DNA from 3 places in the Rahnella sp. R3(2024) genome. Region 2 is predicted to be linked to each of the others. Evidence: predicted binding sites of a transcription regulator. Region 2 holds the regulator's gene; each other region holds the start of a gene.
The links. Region 2 encodes LexA, which represses DNA repair genes until DNA is damaged. Its sites were predicted from a motif close to TNCTGTATGTACATACAGNA; they were not measured.

Region 1 (4,260 bases), 1.1 Mb from region 2:
CAGCGGTTTACAGCTTGCGGGATGGATAGCCAACGATATACAGGAAACGGGGAAACATCATCAGGCGTATATCGATACGCTTACGCGTATGCTGCCTGCGCCACTGCTGGGCGAGATCCCGTACCTGTTAACCGGGCCTGACGGCAATCTGGGGCAATATCTCGATCTGACCCGCCTCGGCCACACTGAGCCTTAAAACCGGCTGTCAGAAGGTCAGATAGTCTTTGACCAGCGTATCGTCGAGCTGTGCCAGCGTGCCCTGCGCGACGTTACGCCCGCCATCAACCAGACAGAACCGGTCAGCGACGGTGCGGATAAAGGGCAGCTTATGGCCCACCAGCAGCAGCGTCAGGCCGAGATCACGGTTAAGGCGGTGAATGATATTCCCCATATTCGCTGCCATCGCCGCGCTGGTGTGCTCGGTCGGCTCGTCGAGGATCAGCAGTTCCGGCTGCTGAACCAGCGCGCGGCTGATCGCCAGTTGCTGTTGCTGGCTCTCATCGAGCTCTCCCGCCTTGCGCGCTCCCATCTCCTTAAGTACCGGAAACAGGTCGTACACCTGCTCAGGCACGCGACGCGTCTTATTCCGGCTGGACATCATGGCAATTTGCAGATTTTCATCGACGCTCATCTGCGAAAAAATCTGCCGCCCCTGCGGCACGTAGCCAATGCCCATCTGCGCCCGGCTTTCTACCGGCAAATTCAGCAAACTTTGCGGTTCTTCATTGGCTGATTGCCAGAAAATCGCGCCGCTTTTCACCGGCAGATGCCCCATGATGCAGTTGATCAGCGTGGTTTTCCCCACGCCGTTTCTGCCGATAAGCCCGGTACATTGCCCGCGATAAAGCTCGAGATTGATATCCCAGAGAATGTGTTTTTGACCGTAATACTGATTAACTGATTTTACACTTAACATCAGACCTCCCTCGCTCACGGAGCTTTCCGCTGAACATCACTTTGACGGCCACTGTCATTTTTCTGACATTTTTATTCCACTGTTTGCACCTTACGCAGCGGAATGCTTCATAAAATCTCTCACAGCAGGGAATTTGCAACTCTCAGGCCAAGTTTCTTGTGGTGACAATAAAAAGAGAAGTTACCGGGCTGTTAACGCGGCAGCGGGCAGGGATTTCGGATTATTCATAAGCGTTGCTCAGGTTTTGATGTGGTTCACAGTGCATATGGAGAATAGCGCTGCACTTTGCCAGTGCCGATTCACTGATTTTGGTGCAAGAGGGTGGGGCATATTTTGTTCAGCCGTCCTTCAGAGTTGGGGTTTTGGTTTTTGCAAGAAACTTACGCCCTGAAATTCAGTCAAAATAGGCATAAATAAGGTGATAAAAAAGATAAAAAATAACTAAAAAAGACCACTCAGGGGTCCCGGATGCCTAAATGATGTTTTTTACTAACTCCCGCTGTATGCGGCGCGCTGTGACTTATCCACTATTCCTGTGGATAACCTTGTGCATGAGAGTGAGAAAAGATGCTACAGGCGAGACGGGACGCGGGTTGCGCTCGGTTTGCCCGTATTCGCAGCTTTTTCATGAAGTGATTTATTATCAACAGGTTAGTTAAAAGCAATACGGTCACAATTCTGTCGTCTTCACTGTGTCAGTTTTCGTCAACCTGTTGTCAGTAAGTTATCAGATGATAAATTTTGGGGATAAATGTCATCTGATGGTGAAAAGAAGGGATTGTCATCACCTAAAAAAGTGCAGGTAAGGCAACCGGTTAAGGCTTGTGTGAAGAATAGTCATTGGAGGCTGGTTTTATATACAGTATTATAGCGGCGGTAAAAATCAAGAGTGGCAAAAAGCGCGGAGTCTTCCATACTCATTCACCGCCCACGGTCTTGTTCTTTTAGAATGGTCTTGTGCGTTTTCTTCTTCAGTCAGGTAGCCCGTCATGAGTAAAGTGTTCAAACTGCATTCCGAATTTAAACCATCAGGCGATCAGCCCGACGCGATACGTCGTCTCGAAGAGGGGCTGGAGAACGGCCTGGCCCATCAGACGCTGCTCGGTGTAACCGGCTCCGGCAAAACCTTTACCGTGGCGAATGTGATCGCCGATCTGAACCGCCCGACGATGGTGCTGGCGCCCAACAAAACGCTGGCCGCACAGCTCTACGGCGAAATGAAAGAGTTCTTCCCGGACAACGCCGTCGAATATTTTGTCTCTTACTACGATTACTACCAGCCCGAGGCGTATGTCCCGAGCTCTGACACTTTTATCGAAAAAGATGCCTCGGTAAACGAACACATTGAGCAGATGCGTCTTTCGGCCACGAAAGCACTGCTGGAGCGTCGCGACGTGATCGTGGTGGCGTCAGTGTCGGCGATTTATGGTCTGGGCGATCCGGATCTGTATCTCAAAATGATGCTGCATCTGACCAAGGGCATGATTATCGATCAGCGCTCTATCCTGCGCCGTCTGGCCAAACTGCAATACGCCCGCAACGACCAGGCGTTTCAGCGCAGTACCTTCCGCGTGCGCGGCGAAGTGATTGACGTCTTCCCGGCGGAGTCAGACGATCTGGCGGTGCGCATTGAGCTGTTTGATCAGGAAGTTGAACGGCTGTCGCTGTTTGATCCGCTGACCGGTCAGGTTCAGCATGAAGTGCCGCGTTTCACCATCTACCCTAAAACGCACTACGTGACGCCACGCGAGCGTATCGTGCAGGCGATGGAAGACATCAAAATCGAACTGGCCGACCGGCGTAAAGTGCTGCTGGATAACAACAAGCTGCTGGAAGAGCAACGTATCAGCCAGCGCACGCAGTTTGATCTCGAAATGATGAATGAACTGGGCTATTGCTCCGGTATCGAAAACTACTCGCGCTATCTTTCTGGCCGCGGGCCGGGCGAGCCGCCACCGACGCTGTTTGACTATCTGCCCGCCGATGGCCTGCTGATTGTCGATGAGTCCCACGTCACCATTCCGCAAATCGGCGGCATGTACAAAGGCGACCGTTCGCGTAAAGAAACTCTGGTGGAATACGGATTCCGTCTGCCGTCCGCGCTGGATAACCGCCCGATGCGCTTTGAGGAATTCGAAGCCGCCGCTCCGCAAAGTATCTACGTCTCGGCGACGCCGGGCACCTATGAGATGGAAAAATCCGGTGGCGATGTGGTGGAACAGGTGGTGCGTCCGACCGGTCTGCTCGACCCGCTGATTGAAGTGCGCCCTGTAACGACTCAGGTTGATGACCTGCTGTCTGAAATTCGCAAACGTGTTGCCATCAATGAGCGTGTGCTGGTCACTACGCTGACCAAACGGATGGCGGAGGATTTGACTGAGTATCTGGAAGAACACGGCGAGAAGGTGCGTTACCTGCACTCTGACATCGATACCGTGGAGCGCGTGGAGATCATCCGCGACCTGCGTCTCGGCGAATTTGATGTGCTGGTCGGCATCAACTTACTGCGTGAAGGGCTGGATATGCCGGAAGTGTCGCTGGTGGCGATCCTCGATGCGGACAAAGAAGGCTTCCTGCGTTCAGAGCGCTCGCTTATCCAGACCATTGGTCGCGCAGCGCGTAACCTCAACGGCAAAGCCATTTTGTACGGCGACCGCATCACCAAATCGATGGCAAAAGCTATCGAAGAAACAGAGCGACGCCGCGCCAAACAGGAGCAGTACAACCTGGAAAACGGCATCACGCCGATGGGCCTGAACAAAAAGATTTCCGACATTCTGCAACTCGGTCAGCCAAAGACCAAAAAGAACAAAGACAAGCGGGATGCCGAAGCGGCGCAAACCTTCAAGTCACTTACGCCAAAAGCGCTGGAGCAGCGCATCAAAGAGCTGGAAAGCAAGATGTATGCGCATGCCCAGAATCTGGAGTTCGAAGAGGCAGCCAATACGCGCGACGAACTGCATGCCCTGCGCGAACAGTTTATCGCCGTTTCGTAAACTCCGCCGCGCGCAGTGCCGGCAACAAACAAAAGTGCTAGACTGCGCGCCCTGAATTTTGTTGAGTGAGCTTGCTGATGACTGATACACCACAAAACCCCGGTGCGGCGAAAGACCCGTTGCACGGCGTCACGCTGGAAAAACTGCTGACAACGCTGGTGGATAACTTCGGCTGGCCGGCGCTGGCTTCGCAGGTGAATATCAACTGCTTTAAAAGCGACCCAAGTGTCAAATCCAGCCTGAAATTCCTGCGTCGTACCCCCTGGGCGCGCAAGGAAGTCGAAACGCTGTATCTGGATTTTATCGAAGGCCACCTGCGTCCGGACATGACCCGCAGCAAACGCCGCA
Region 2 (4,260 bases):
TCTTCAATCGCTTTTTCGATGGCTTTAGAGGCCAGCAGCTTATTGAACAAATCCTGACGGGCAGGAAGACGAGGACCGACGGCCGCCAGACGCAGACGGGAGAAGTGCATACGCGCTACGCGGGCCAGTTTCTGGGCGATGGTTTTATCCGTCCCGTGCTCGGTCGCCATGTAGCGCAACGAAACGGTATTGGAGAAACGGACAAAGCTGTCGCGGCCCAGCCACAATACGGCGAAGAATTTCTGGATCCCGTTCAGCACGCGCAGATGCGGCGTGTCCTGACCTTCACGGCCTGGTGCCCGGCCGAACATCACCGACACCGGCAACATCTGAATGTCTAATTCCGGGTTATTGCGGTGCAGGTCCAGATAGTCATGGAACAGCTTTACGGATTCCTGCTTCGGCGTGTAATACGAGAACACGCGCGGGCCTTCCGCGATAAACACGTGGCTTGGCAGCAGCGTTCCGTCGATATCCAGCGGGATCAGGGGATCGGGCAAATTCTGGGCGAGACACTGCGCACGCAGGGTCAGCAAATCTGCTTTGGAGTTATAAGGTAATACGTACAGGATCGGGCGCGTCGGGTCTAAGTGCAACTCGGTAACCGGATCTGTAGGTATGACTTTGCTCTTTACCAGCATCGAAAGCGGTAAATTCAATAATGTGTAATAAAGTCTACGCCAACCTGACATAAAAACGTGAAGCCTCTTGTTAGCCATTTCGCCGCAAGGATACCAGAAAGCTCAAATGAGATCTGTGGTGATGAGATACCATTAAACCGCTAAAATGCATCAAACACCCGAAGGACAACCCCTCAAGGATCAGTAACAGAATGGCGAACCAAGTCACTGGATTTACCCGAATTTATAAAGCAGCCGGTTACTCATGGAAAGGGCTGAAAGCGGCGTGGCAGAATGAAGCTGCCTTTCGTCAGGAAGCCAGCGCTGCTATCCCGTTAATTTTTCTCTCTTTCTGGTTCGATGTCAGCAGTATTGAACGCATCTTACTGATCGGCTCAGTGGTGCTGGTTTGCGTGGTCGAACTGCTCAACAGCGCCGTGGAATGTGCGATTGACCGCATCGGACCTGAGTTCCACGTTCTTTCTGGCCGTGCAAAAGATATTGGCTCGGCTGCCGTGCTACTGACCATCATATTGGCGATTTTTGTCTGGGTCAGCATCTTTTGGCCGCGATGGTTCTGATTTGGAATCTGTCTTCCAGTAATCGTGCTTATGCACTGTTTTTATTCAATCTTAGGTTTTCATTGCCCGTTTAGCTGTATATACTCACAGCTAGACTGTATAAACAACCAGGGGGCGGAATGAAAGCTTTAACGACCAGACAACAAGAGGTCTATGACCTGATTCGCGATCATATCTCCACCACGGGTATGCCACCAACCCGCGCGGAGATTGCCGCTCGTCTTGGGTTCCGTTCCCCGAATGCTGCGGAAGAACATCTGAAAGCGCTGGCACGTAAAGGCGTGATCGAGATTGTTTCCGGCGCGTCACGCGGTATTCGTCTGCTGATGGAAGAAGAAGAAGGTTTACCGCTGATCGGCCGCGTTGCCGCCGGTGAACCTCTGCTCGCTCAGCAACATATCGAAGGGCATTATCAGGTTGATCCGGCGATGTTTAAGCCGAGCGCCGATTTCCTGCTGCGTGTCAGCGGTATGTCGATGCGTGATATCGGTATCCTCGACGGCGATTTACTGGCTGTTCATAAAACGCAGGACGTGCGTAATGGTCAGGTTGTCGTAGCCCGTATTGATGATGAAGTCACCGTGAAACGCCTGAAAAAACAGGGCAGCGTGGTGCAGTTATTGCCGGAAAACAGCGAGTTCCAGCCTATCGTAGTAGATTTACGTGAGCAGAATTTCAGTATTGAAGGGTTGGCCGTAGGCGTCATTCGCAACGGCGACTGGATTTAACCTTCGTACTTCGGGCTATCTCTGCGTTGGCTGCCTTCGCGAACCCCGGTCACATACTTGTGTATGCTTCCGACGTTCGCTCAGTTGCCGCCTTGATGAAACTCGAATGACTGGGTCAAACTGTTGATCCAAAGGGTCATGTTTTTGATTTGCGGGTCGTGAGCCGCCTCTGACATACCGCTAAGCTTTAACGTTTCATCTCGTCGCCCCTCTCGGGGCGATGTCATTTACAGGCATATCCCGAACCTCCGGCATGAGATTCTCTATGCAACAACATTCCCTTCTGCAAAAGCTAAAACACACCTTTTTAAGCCCGACCGATAAAGCCCTCTGGATGCTCGCGCTACCGATGATTTTTTCCAATATCACCGTGCCGTTGCTGGGGTTAGTGGATACGGCAGTGATCGGTCATCTCGACAGCCCTGATTATCTTGGCGGCGTTGCAGTCGGTTCGATGGTCACCACCTTCCTGTTTATGATGCTGCTCTTTCTGCGCATGAGTACCACCGGCATGACCGCTCAGGCGCTCGGTGCGCAAGACAACCTGTTGCTGGCCCGCGCGTTCGTACAACCCTTTCTGCTGGCCGTGCTCGCCGGTGTGGTGATCTTGCTTTTCCGCCATCCCCTTATGGAAGGTGCTTTTCACATCGTCGGCGGGAGCCAGTCTGTGCTTGAACAGGCGCGGCTTTTTCTGGAGATCCGCTGGTACAGCGCCCCCGCGTCTCTGGCAAATCTGGTGATTTTGGGTTGGCTGCTTGGTATCCAGTACGTGCGCGGGCCGGTAATGCTGCTGATTGCCGGTAATCTGCTGAACATCGTGTTGGATCTTTGGCTGGTGATAGGGCTTGGCTGGAATGTCCGTGGTGCCGCCACGGCCACGGCCTGCTCAGAATATTTCACGCTGTTTATCGGATTGTTTTTGGTCTGGCGCGTGATGCAGCGCCGGGGCATCAGTCCTGCGCTGTTAACCTCTGCCTGGCGCGGTGATCTGCGGCGGCTGTTAAGTCTTAACCGCGACATTATGCTGCGCTCACTGCTTCTTCAACTGTGCTTTGCCTCACTGACCATTCTGGGTGCGCGTCTGGGCAGCCATATTGTGGCGGTCAATGCCGTGTTGATGAATCTTCTGACCTTCACCGCTTTTGCGCTCGACGGTTTTGCTTACGCCATTGAAGCCCATTCAGGTGAGGCGTTTGGCGCCCGCAATCGCGAAAAATTGCTCAATGTCTGGCGTGCCGCATGCCGTCAGGCCGGGCTGGTCGCTCTGGCATTTGCACTGATATACGCGCTGACCGGTGAACAGATTATCAATGCGCTGACGTCGTTACCGGAGCTGCGCCAGCTGGCCGATCGTTATCTTGGCTGGCAGATTGTTCTGCCGCTGGTGGCGGTGTGGTGTTATCTGCTCGACGGGATGTTTATCGGCGCCACGCGCGGAAGGGATATGCGTAACAGTATGGCGGTTGCTGCGCTGGGGTACGGGCTGACGCTGTTCACCTTGCCGATATTGGGTAACCACGCGCTTTGGCTGGCGCTGACGGTGTTCCTCGGATTACGTGGTATTTCTCTGGGCTGGATATGGCACCGCTACTGGCAGCGCGACAGCTGGTTTTCATCGTCAGTTCACTGAATTAGCGGGCTTTTCAAACGGTGGGTAATCGCGGGTTGCCGTTATATCGTGCTTTGGAATAATCCTAATAATGGTTTTTATCCCTCCGATGGCAGGATAAATCGAAATTCTCTACTAACCTTTAAAGTGTTAAGCCCGAGCTGCAGCGGTAATCCGCAGCTCCACAACCCTAAGGTAACAGGAGATATTTTATGAATAAGGACCAAGCCGACGGTAACTGGAAGCAGTTTAAAGGCAAAGTAAAAGAAAAATGGGGCAAGCTGACCGATGATGACCTGACTGTCGTTGAAGGTAAACGCGATCAGCTGGTAGGGAAGATTCAGGAGCGTTACGGCTATCAGAAAGATCAGGCCGAAAAAGAGCTCAAAGATTGGGAATCAAGCAACAAATATCACTGGTAAAGCGCGACTCCCCCTCGCGTGTCAGTGACGTATCCTGAGATTTAGCTGCTCCTACCCGGAACGCTTCAGGATACGGGTACACGGATGTACCCAACTGCTTCACTGTATAAACTTGTGCAAAACGTCCATTACCCGAACATTTCACCCGCTAATGACCTTCCGCTATAAACTCCGCTTTAAACCCGACCCGTCAGCGTTTCTTCACCACAATTGAATGATCGTGATCGCAGTGATCGTGGCTTTCGCAGGTTTCAACGACTTTGCAGTCGCCGCACAAGCCATGCGCTTCGACCACGGAAT
Region 3 (4,260 bases), 2.0 Mb from region 2:
CAACCCTTGCTGCTGCTGGCAGGGGCAATCTGGTACAACGTGCTGACACTTGCCGGGCATTTAATTTTCCCCATCCGCCCGCTTCAGGACCAGATTTCCCGCTGTTTCACCCAACTGGCCGCCTATCTGGAAGCCAAGGCAACGTTGTTTGATCCCGACCAGGAAGATAACAATCAGCAACTGGTGGAACTGGCAATGGCCAACGGTCAGCTGGTTGCGACGCTCAATCAGACCAAGAATACGCTGCAGACCCGGCTTAAAGGCGACCGGGGTCAGAAAGGAACGCGACGCACCCTGCACTATTACTTTGTCGTACAGGATATTCACGAACGGGCCAGTTCCTCTCACGTGAAATACCTGAAGCTCAGCGAACAGTTCCATCACAGCGACATTTTGTTCCGCTTCCAGCGCCTGATGAGTATGCAGGCGCGTGCCTGTTTACAGCTTTCTCAGTGCATTCTTTATCGGCAACCCTATACGCATAACAGCCAGTTTGAACGCGCCTTTGCACGGCTTGAAGAGGCACTTAAGCGTCTGGAAACGCAGGGGGAACACCGGGAGATGTTGCAGGCGTTGCGCCACCTTTTGCGCAATCTGCATGCGATCGATGCGCAGCTGGCGAATATTGAATCCGAGCAATCGTTGCCGGAAAATCAGGCAGGAAAAAGCCCGTTTGTTGAAGACCGCCTCACCGGCCTGGATGATATCTGGCTGCGAATTTCACGTCACTTCACGCCGCAATCGGTATTATTCCGCCATGCAATCCGTATGTCCGTCGTGCTGTTTGTCGGATATGTATTCATCCAGGTCAGCGGGCTGAATCACGGTTACTGGATTTTGCTGACCAGCCTGTTCGTATGCCAGCCTAACTACAGCGCAACGCGCCGGCGGTTAGCGCTGAGGATTATCGGGACCCTGGCCGGTATCGCGCTGGGAATACCCATCCTGTATTTCGTTCCCTCAGTGGATGGTCAGATGATCCTGATCGTAATCAGCGGGTTGCTGTTCTTCGCGTTTCGCACCGTGCAATACGCCCAGGCCACCATGTTTATCACCCTGCTGGTCTTGCTGTGCTTCAATTTGCTGGGCGAAGGGTTCGAAGTCGCGATCCCGAGGATTATTGATACGCTGATTGGCTGCGCCATTGCCTGGGCCGCCGTGACATTTATCTGGCCTGACTGGAAATTCCGCCAGATTGACCGGGTAGTCAGTAAAACCTTTCAGGCCAACTGCCGGTATCTTGATGCCATTCTGGTGCAATATCATCAGGGCAAGGACAACAGTCTTGATTATCGCCTTGCGAGACGCGATGCGCATAACTGCGATGCTGAACTGGCGTCCGTTGTCTCCAATATGAGCTCGGAGAAAAACAATGAGACGGCGACGCTTGAGGCAGCCTTTCGCCTGCTGTGCCTCAATCACACCATGCTCAGTTATATTTCAGCGTTGGGTGCCCACCGCGAAAAACTCCAGGATGCCGAAACGCTGCGCTTACTGGATGATGCTGCATGCTGCGTGGATGGCGCCCTGAATCATATGACAACGGAGACAGACCGGGTACAGCGAGCACTTGATCACCTGACCTCGCGGATTCAGATGCGTACGACAGAATCAGACAGTAAAGAGCAACTTGTACTGCAGCAAATCGGATTGCTGGTGGCTCATTTACCTGAGCTCACCAGCCTGAATAACAAGATTTCGCCGGAACAGCATCACTCCTGATACCGCTAAGCGCCGGGCATTCACTCCAGCCCCATTAATGTGGATCCTGGAGTGGGTGTTCCGATTGCTCTTGCTGATGCCTGTACCATTGAATTAACGACTCACGGGATGACATCGGCAGAGCAGCCTCATGAAATCCAAGAATTGCCCCTTCCAGCGCCATTAATATGTTAATACCCAGATCTTTTTTCACGGTACAGAGCTTTTTGTACGTCAGACATGATCCCAGCGATTTAAGATCGCCCGAATTTTCAATACCCACCTCCCAGAGTAATTTTTCCAGCGCCAGCGTCAAATTGGGGAGATCTTTTAACCGCCCTGCCTCGTTTTTTTTACGTTTATTGATATCATGCTGCATTCCTGTGAGAGAAAGCATGGCCATCTGGCGCAGTTTTCTGGGTTTCTCCCACTGAGCTTTGCTCACTTTGAAATAACGAAGAAAAACGGGCATTCCGCGTTTACGATAAATCAGCCTTTCCATTCCAAGCTCGCAAAAATATTGCTCAGTTTCATCACTGGCACGCAGGTACAACTCGCCGTCGGACACAAGAGCAAACATCACGCGGTCAGCCGATAAACTGTACCCGCCGAACTGCGAGCGTGCACGTATGTTGCCCAATGAGGCAAAGAGTTCCGTACATTGAAGAATCCGTTTTTTTGACTGGCTTATCATTGCGTTATCCTTTTCATATTCATTCCATAGAACCATTTCTGGGTTAGCTAAACAGCTAAAATCAAAATACGCAATGTGGAGCACTGCGCCAAATACAAAATGCATTTGCAGTCAGTTACCTTCAAAATTTGCGAGATATCTTGGAAAAATTGGGTTGATCTTTGTGCACCGCCAGAGTACTGTACATTCATACAGTAACTCACTGGGGTACATCACTATGCGAACTCAACACCATGCAAATCATCATTTTAGTCAGCTTGCTTTGCCGGTAGATCATCAACAGGTAAATACGTCTGCGTCTCTGAATAATGGTCTGATCACTGAGTTCGTCTATAGTGCGAGCCAACCGGCGTTTGCCCAACTGTTACTGCCTCTGCTTCAACATCTCGGCACGCAATCACGCTGGTTGTTATGGCTCACGCCGCAGCAAAAATTGAGCCGTATCTGGTTATCAGAATCGGGTTTGCCTGTAGATAAGATGGTGCAGGTAAATCAGATCACCGCGATGTCGACGGTGGACGCGATGGAGAAGGCATTACAGACCGGAAATTACAGTGTGGTATTAGGTTGGCTACCTGAATTGAACGATCTTGAGAGGGAAAGACTGCAAATTGCAGCCCGTCAGGGGGAGGCTTACGGGTTCGTGATGAAGCCGACAAATGAGCAGAGTTCAGCCAATGGACATCACTCAACCGTAAAAATTCACTCATTTGTATATCATTAGTTCAAATTAGGAATGTTCCGATGAAAATAATGCGGAACTTAGTGATTTGTGCTGGAACTGGCCCCAAAGCCAGTAAAAATGGGCATTCCTGACGCAGATATCCTCCAAGTTTTGTCAACAAAAGGTCAAACACGTTAAGAAATGTGTACATTTTTCCCTTTTTTTCCACAGCGTTAACACTTCAAGCTTGTAAGTTTCGCGCCACGTTGTAGACTTTACAACGCCAAGGTTGCTCTATAATGCCAACGTAAAGTGGCAAGTTCTTAATTGACGCAATAACCTTGGCGCAAGGATTTTAACCAAGGGCTTACAGCTTAAAGCTCAATTGCCTATTTGGATGATAACGAGGCGCAAAAATGAAAAAGACAGCTATCGCATTAGCAGTGGCACTGGCAGGTTTCGCTACCGTAGCGCAAGCCGCCCCTAAAGATAACACCTGGTATACCGGTGGTAAATTGGGCTGGTCCCAATACCATGACACTGGTTTCGCAAATGCTTACGAAGGTATCGGCAACGGCCCTACCCACGAAAGCCAACTGGGTGCAGGTGCGTTCTTGGGTTACCAAGCGAACCAATACCTGGGCTTTGAAATGGGATATGACTGGCTTGGTCGCATGCCTTCTAAAGGCAGCGTAAACAACGGCGCGTTCAAAGCACAAGGCGTTCAGCTGGCTGCTAAATTGAGCTACCCACTGACTGACGATCTGGACCTGTACACCCGTCTGGGTGGTATGGTTTGGCGTGCAGATTCAAAAGGTAACTTCAACAATGGCGCTGCTGGCCGCATCAGCGACCACGACACCGGTGTTTCTCCACTGGCAGCCGTTGGTGTTGAATACGCAGTAACCAAAAACTGGGCTACCCGTCTGGATTACCAGTGGGTTAACAACATCGGTGACGCAGCTACAGTTGGCGCACGTCCTGATAACGGCATGCTGTCTGTGGGTGTTTCTTACCGTTTCGGTCAAGATGAAGCAGCTGCTCCAGTTGTTGCTCCAGCACCAGCTCCAGCTCCAGTTGTAGAGACTAAGAAATTCACTCTGAAATCTGACGTTCTCTTCAACTTCAACAAATCGACCCTGAAACCAGAAGGCCAACAGGCTCTGGATCAACTGTACAGCCAGTTGAGCTCAATCGATCC

Region 1: the regulator LexA is predicted to act here: its motif matches at 1,762-1,781, upstream of uvrB (excinuclease ABC subunit UvrB).
Region 3: the regulator LexA is predicted to act here: its motif matches at 2,573-2,592, upstream of sulA (SOS-induced cell division inhibitor SulA).

The regions. Positions count from the first base shown of each region.
Region 1 covers NZ_JBHGBU010000001.1:3,548,381-3,552,640, forward strand. The annotation lists gene bioD (dethiobiotin synthase) at 1-196, shown strand, start outside; gene ABSH60_RS16015 (ABC transporter ATP-binding protein) at 206-916, opposite strand; gene uvrB (excinuclease ABC subunit UvrB) at 1,906-3,912, shown strand; gene ABSH60_RS16025 (VF530 family DNA-binding protein) at 3,990-4,260, shown strand, end outside.
Region 2 covers NZ_JBHGBU010000001.1:2,490,654-2,494,913, forward strand. The annotation lists gene plsB (glycerol-3-phosphate 1-O-acyltransferase PlsB) at 1-692, opposite strand, end outside; gene ABSH60_RS11295 (diacylglycerol kinase) at 833-1,201, shown strand; gene lexA (transcriptional repressor LexA) at 1,321-1,929, shown strand; gene dinF (MATE family efflux transporter DinF) at 2,195-3,559, shown strand; gene ABSH60_RS11310 (CsbD family protein) at 3,751-3,960, shown strand; gene zur (zinc uptake transcriptional repressor Zur) at 4,151-4,260, opposite strand, start outside.
Region 3 covers NZ_JBHGBU010000001.1:486,783-491,042, forward strand. The annotation lists gene yccS (YccS family putative transporter) at 1-1,722, shown strand, start outside; gene ABSH60_RS02195 (TfoX/Sxy family DNA transformation protein) at 1,757-2,500, opposite strand; gene sulA (SOS-induced cell division inhibitor SulA) at 2,613-3,119, shown strand; gene ompA (porin OmpA) at 3,476-4,260, shown strand, end outside.